DNA from 2 places in the Comamonas sp. FG99 genome. Region 1 is predicted to be linked to the other one. Evidence: riboswitches for the same ligand, from Rfam matches in the RefSeq annotation. Region 1 holds a riboswitch; the other holds the start of a gene.
What was found. Region 1 has a riboswitch for glycine ahead of gcvT (glycine cleavage system aminomethyltransferase GcvT). Riboswitches for the same ligand answer to the same signal wherever they lie in the genome.
Positions count from the first base shown of each region.

Region 1 (3,324 bases):
GCCTGGCATGGCCTGCCGCCACAGCGGCCGACATAGCGGTGGGCACACCGCTGCAAGGCAGGCTGGAGGCCGCGCAGTCGCAGCGCTGGCGCGTGCAACTGCCTGCCGGCCATGTGGTGCAAGGCGATGTCAACGGCCCCGGCGCGGTGCTGGATCTGCTCGATGCCGAGGGCCGCCACCTGCGCCGGCTGGCCGATGCCGAGCACGGCCTGCAAGACTTTAGCTGGCAGGCGCAGGCTGGGCAGCAGTTGCAGCTGCGGGCCGGATCGCAGGGCGCCCCCTACACGCTGCAGCTGCGCCGCACACTGGCGCCGGCAACCGGCTCGGCCGCGCAAGCGCCCCGCCCCGAAAGCCAGCGCCTGCAGGCGCTGGCGCAATCCCTGGCGGCTGGCGGCAATACCGAGGCCTTCTGGCAGGAGCGCGAACGGCAGGGCACGCCGCTGGTCGAGCCGCTGTCCGAGCGCGAATCGCTGGTCACCTTCCTGTGGCGCGGCGGCGCGCAGACCCAGAGCGTGCGGCTGTTCGGCAGCCCTTCGGGCGAGCACGATCCGCTGCAGCGCCTGGATGCCAGCGACGTCTGGTGGGCGAGTTTTCGCATGCCGTCCAGCGCCCGCCTGTCCTACCGGCTCGCGCCCGACGTGCCGCGCGTGCAAGGCACGCCGCAGGAGCAGCGCCGCATGATCCTGGCCACCGCGCAGCGCGATCCGCTGAACCCGCATGTATTCCCGGCGCAGGCCGACGCGGGGCTCGACGCCTTCCAGGGCCATTCGGTGCTGGAACTGCCGCAGGCCCCGCGCCAGCCCTGGATCGCCGCCCGCTCCGGCGTGCCCCAGGGCCAGCTGACGCAGCACCTGCTGCCCAGCCGCATCCTCGGCAACGAGCGCGCGGTCTGGCTCTACCGCCCGGCGCATGCCAGGCCGCAGGCGCTGCTGGTGCTGTTCGACGCCCATGCCTACCGGCAGGACGTGCCCACGCCGCGCATCGTGGACAACCTGCTGGCCGACGGGCTGATCCCGCCCACCGCCGTGGTGCTGCTGGCCAACCCCAGCCCCGCAGCGCGCGCCGCCGAGCTGCCGCCCAACCCGCGCTTCACTCGTTTTCTCGACGAGGAGCTGATGCCCTGGGTACGCGCCCAGGGCCTGGCGCAGGCGCCCGCGGCCACGGTGGTCGCCGGCTCGAGCTACGGCGGCCTGGCTTCGGCCCATGCGGGCCTCATGCTGCCGCAGTGGTTCGGCCGGGTGCTGAGCCTGTCGGGCTCGTTCTGGTGGGCGCCGCCCGGCGAGCGGCCGGGCTGGATGATGCGCCGCTATGCCCAGGAGCCCCGGCGCGAGCTGCGCCTGTACCTCGATGCCGGCCGCTACGAAGCGGCGCGCGCGGGGCAGGACGGCATCCTGGAAACCAATCGCCATCTCGGCGACGTGCTGCGCGCCAAGGGCTACGCGCTGACCCAGCGCGAGCACGCCACCGGCCATGACTACCTGCACTGGCAGGGCGCGCTGGGCTGCGGCCTGGTGGCGCTGCTCAACCCCGAGCGCTTTGCGCAAGGCTTGCCGGTTTGCGACGGATTGAGCGACTGAGCCCCCGGCGCTTCCGCTACAATCCACCCGGTCAGGAGAGAGCCTTGCAATACAGGCCGCCGAAGGCGCAGGTACCCACTGAACGCTCAGGCAAAAGGACTGGCAAACGCCTTGCTCGCCAAGGCGTCACCTTGCTGGAGAGAGGTGCGGCGCACGCCGCATCCACCGAAGGAGCAAGCCCCGGTTACGGGGTGAATCTCTCAGGTAAAGCGGACAGCGGGGCAAACCGCATGCAGCGCCATCGGTGCGCGGCATGCGCCATTGATTTGCCCACAGCCACTCCGAGTTGCCCATGACCGCTTCCGCCCTCCAAACCACGCCGCTCAACGCCCTGCACCTGGAGCTGGGCGCCCGCATGGTGCCTTTCGCCGGCTACTCCATGCCGGTGCAGTACCCCGAGGGGCTGATCGCCGAGCACAAGCACACCCGCGCCAGCGCCGGCCTGTTCGATGTGTCGCACATGGGCCAGCTGCGCCTGGTGGGCCCGGATGCCGCCGCGGCCTTCGAATCGCTGATGCCGGTGGACGTGATCGACCTGCCGGTGGGCAAGCAGCGCTACGGCCTGCTGCTGAACGACGAAGGCGGCATCCTCGACGACCTGATGTTCTTCAACCAGGGCGAGGATTCGCTCTTCGTGATCGTCAACGGTGCCTGCAAGGCGACCGACATCGCCCATATCCAGGCACGCATCGGCGGCCGCTGCCAGGTGCTCCCCATGCCCGGGCACGGCCTGCTGGCGCTGCAGGGCCCGCTGGCGGTCCAGGCGCTGTCGCGCCTGGCGCCGGGCGCCGAGAAGCTGGTGTTCATGACCGGTGGAACATTCGATGTCGACGGCATTCCCTGCTTCATCACCCGCAGCGGCTACACCGGCGAGGATGGCTTCGAGATCTCGGTGCCCGGCGAGCAGGCCGAGGCGCTGGCGCGCAAGCTGCTGGCCCAGCCCGAGGTCAAGCCCATCGGCCTGGGCGCGCGCAACTCGCTGCGGCTGGAAGCCGGCCTGTGCCTGTACGGCAGCGACCTGGACACCACCACCACGCCGCCCGAGGCCGCGCTGAACTGGGCCATCCAGAAGGTGCGCCGCAGCGGCGGCGCGCGCGCCGGGGGCTTTCCCGGCGCCGACAAGGTGCTGGCGCAGATCGACAATCCCGCCCTGCTTGCGCGCAAGCGCGTGGGCCTGGTGGCGCTGGAGCGCATTCCGGTGCGCGAGCAGGTGGAGCTGCAGGATGCCGGCGGCAGGACCGTCGGCGTGGTCACCAGCGGTCTGCTCGGCCCCTCGGTGGATCGGCCCATTGCCATGGCCTATGTGGACGCGGCGCTGGCCACGGTGGGCCAAAAGCTCGACGCCATCGTGCGCGGCAAGCGCGTGCCGATGGAAGTGGCGCCCATGCCCTTCATACCGCCCAACTACTTCCGCGGATAACATCACGCAGCCGCCGGCATGCCTGCTGGCGGCCAACCCTTTCTTTCCCTCTCTAGCTCCCGGAGCCCACATGACTGTCAAATTCTCCAAAGAACACGAATGGATCAACGCCGCCGATGCCAGCGCGGCCGTGGTCGGCATCACCGTGCATGCGCAGGACGCGCTCGGTGACGTGGTCTTCGTCGACCTGCCCGAGGTGGGCGCGAGCTTCGGCCAGGGCGACGTGGCCGGCGTGGTCGAATCGGTGAAGGCCGCCGCCGACGTGTACATGCCCGTCTCCGGCGAGATCGTCGAAGTCAACGAAGCCCTGCGCGCCGACCCTTCGCT
Region 1 is NZ_JBMDII010000048.1:9,314-12,637, reverse strand. Features, by position in the region: gene fes (enterochelin esterase) at 1-1,577, shown strand, start outside; glycine riboswitch at 1,600-1,689, shown strand; glycine riboswitch at 1,702-1,804, shown strand; gene gcvT (glycine cleavage system aminomethyltransferase GcvT) at 1,870-2,997, shown strand; gene gcvH (glycine cleavage system protein GcvH) at 3,068-3,324, shown strand, end outside.

Region 2 (3,324 bases), on a different contig from region 1:
CCCTTTGCCTGCGGATGCCGTACTGCATCCAGCCATCGGCATCGGGGTTGGCGCGCATCTTGTCCAGCACCTGGCCCGCGTATTGCCAGAACCGGCCCACCGCATGGGCCACCGCCACCTGCTCCTCGGGCCTGGGGCGGCCCCAGGTGTTGACCGTGTGGGCGATGCTGTACTTGCGCAGCGTGTCCATGTCGTCCTCGGGCACGCCGAGAAAGTGCATGGCCACGGTGAGCGGCACTTCCCACAGCATCTGGTCCACCAGGTCGGCGCGGCCGTCGGCTATGAAGCGGTCCACGTATTCGCGCGCCAGCCGGCGCACCATGGGCTCGTGGTGCGCCAGCTGCTCGGGCGTGAACGGCTCCATCAGCGCGCGGCGGCGCGGCATGTGGGCCGGCTCGTCCTCGTTGACCAGGGTGCGGTTGAGCGCGAAGCCGTAGGAGGCCAGCACCGCATTGGCCGCATCGCCCGTGGGCGTGATCTTCTCCAGCGCGATCGACGGGCTGTAGGTGAGGTTGTCGCGGAAGATGGCCTTGATGTCGTCGAAGCGTGTGACCACCCAGTAGCCCAGCTGCGGGCTGTAGAACACAGGCTCCTGCTCGCGCGCCCAGCGCACATACTCGGGCGGGTCCTGCTGGTAGCCGTCGCTGAAGGGGTCGAAGGCGGCGGCGCCCAGGCTCACCGGGCAACCGGTGGGGCCGCTGCGGCCCGAGGGCCGGGTGAGCTGGCTGTGGTCGATGGGGCAGCGGGCGGATGCCATGTTCACTCCAGCGTGATGTGCAGGTCCTTGATCAGCTTCTGCCAGCGCGTGCTCTCGCTGTTGATCAGGGCCTGGAACTGCTCGGGCGTGTTGCCCACCGGCTCCACGCCGAAGTCGATGAGCTTTTGCTTGACCGCGGGCTCGTTGATCGCGGCCACCACCTGCTTGTTCAGGGTGGCGATCACCGGGGACGGCGTCTTGGCCGGCGCCACCATGCCGACCAGCGCCGCCGCATCGACCTTGGGCAGGCCCAGCTCGGCGAAGGTCGGCACCTCGGGCAGCTGCGGCAGGCGCGTGGCATTGGCCACGGCCAGCGGCTTGACCTTGCCGCCCTTGATGAACCCCGCGCCCGCGGCCAGGTCCACCATCATCGCCGGAACCTGGCCGCCGGCCACGTCGCCCAGCGCAGGCGCCGCGCCGCGGTAGGGCGCATGCACCAGCGACAGGCCGGCCTCCACCTTCAGCAGCTCCATCGCCAGGTGGTGCGGGCTGCCCGCGCCGGCCGAAGCGTAGTTCAGCCCCTGCTTGCTGGCCTTGGCCTTGGCGATGAAATCGCGGGCATCGGCAAAGCCGGCGTTCGGATTGACCACCAGGATCATCGGAAAGCGTCCCATCAGCGTGACCGGCGCCAGATCCTTGGAGGGGTTGTAGCTCAGCGTCTTGTACAACACCGGGTTGTAGATCAGCGTGCCGTTGTCGGCCGAGAGCACGGTGTAGCCGTCGGCCGCGGCGCGCGCGGTTTCGGAGGCGGCGATCGCGGTGTTGCCGCCGGGCTTGTTGTCCACCACCACCGGCTGCTTGATGTGGGCCGACAGCGCCTGCCCGATGGTGCGGGCCAGGAAGTCCGAGCCGCCGCCCGCCGCATAGGGCACTAGCCAGCGGATCGGCTTGGAGGGGTAGGCATCGTCGGCCCAGGCGCCGGTGGACATGCCGGCCAGGGCGGACAGCGCCAGCAGGCTGGCGGCGAAAGCGCGTTTTTTCATCGAAAGTCTCCGTGAACAGGTTCTAAGCCATTGTGGCGCCATGCATGGCGCAATGGCAGAGAAAACCCGTATATCCAATATCAGGGGATTTCCCTATATTTGCCCCCAAGGCTGTCAGCCTGGTGATGCCGAGAGAGACTGTTGCGTGCCCGCGTGCCGCATACAGCGCCGAAGGAGCAACCGCCCCGGAAACTCTCAGGCAAAAGGATCGGCATCACCGTCCATGCACTCTGAAGAATGTCCGGCGCCGTTGTCCGCCGGGCATACCGAAGGAGCAAGCGATCATCGCCCCGGCGATGCTGCGTGAATCTCTCAGGTCCAGAACAGAGGGGGCGTCCGGTGCACATGGTGTGCCCGGGCTCCACCTTTGACACATCCGGGACCTGATCCATCATGAAGAAAACCATCGCCGTCATCGGTGGCGGAATCACTGGCGTGACCACGGCCTACGCGCTGGCCCAGCGCGGGTTTGCCGTCACCTTGTTCGAAAAGCAGCGCTACGCCGCCATGGAAACCTCGTTTGCCAACGGCGGGCAGCTCTCGGCCTCGAATGCCGAGGTGTGGACCCATTGGTCCACCATTCTGAAGGGCCTCAAGTGGATGCTCAAGAGCGATGCGCCGCTGCTGGTCAACCCCAAGCCAAGCTGGCACAAGCTCTCGTGGTTCTTCGAATTCCTCGCGGCGATCCCGCACTACCAGAGGAACACCGTTGAAACCGCCAGGCTGGCCATTGCGGCCCGCGAGCACCTTTTTGCCTGGGCCGCGCAAGAGGGCATCGACTTCGACCTGAAGCAGAAAGGCATCCTCCATATCTACCGCAACAAGGCCGGCTTCGAGCATGCGGGCATGGTCTCGAAGCTGCTGGCCCAGGGTGGGCTGGAGCGGCGCGCACTGACGCCGCAGGAGATCCGGGACATCGAGCCGACCCTGTCCGGCGCCTTCTATGGCGGCTACTTCACCGAGAGCGACTCGACCGGCGACATCCACAAATTCACCAGCGGGCTGGCTGCCGCCTGCGTGCGCCACGGGGTGCGCTGCCTGTACGGCCAGCAGGTGCTGTCCGTGGCGGCCGATGGCCGGCAGGCCCGCGTGACCGCGAGCGATGCGCAGGGCACGTCCACCTCCAGCTTCGACGGCATCGTGGTCTGCGCCGGCACCGCCAGCCGCATGCTGGCAGCCCAGCTGGGGGACCGCGTCAATATCTATCCGGTCAAGGGCTATTCCATCACCGTCAACCTGCTCGATGAAGCCAGCCGCGCCGCGGCGCCGGTGGTGAGCCTGCTGGACGACGAGACCAAGCTGGTCACCAGCCGCCTGGGCGAAGAGCGCTTTCGGGTGGCGGGCACCGCGGAATTCAATGGCTACAACCGGGATATCCGGGCCGACCGGATCCGGCCCCTGGTCGAGTGGGTGCAGGCCTGCTTTCCCGGTGTCAGCACCCGCAGCGTCGTGCCATGGGCCGGCCTGCGCCCGATGATGCCCGACATGCTGCCGCGCATCGGGCGCGGCAGCAAGCCCGGTGTCTTCTACAACACAGGCCACGGCCATCTGGGCTGGACCTTGTCGGCGGTGACCGCCAGCATG
Region 2 is NZ_JBMDII010000003.1:58,416-61,739, forward strand. Features, by position in the region: gene ACODRX_RS03005 (cytochrome P450/oxidoreductase) at 1-757, opposite strand, end outside; gene ACODRX_RS03010 (Bug family tripartite tricarboxylate transporter substrate binding protein) at 760-1,740, opposite strand; glycine riboswitch at 1,860-1,961, shown strand; gene ACODRX_RS03015 (D-amino acid dehydrogenase) at 2,134-3,324, shown strand, end outside.
Region 2: linked by a shared signal. The riboswitch ahead of ACODRX_RS03015 (D-amino acid dehydrogenase) and the one ahead of gcvT (glycine cleavage system aminomethyltransferase GcvT) in region 1 are both predicted to bind glycine.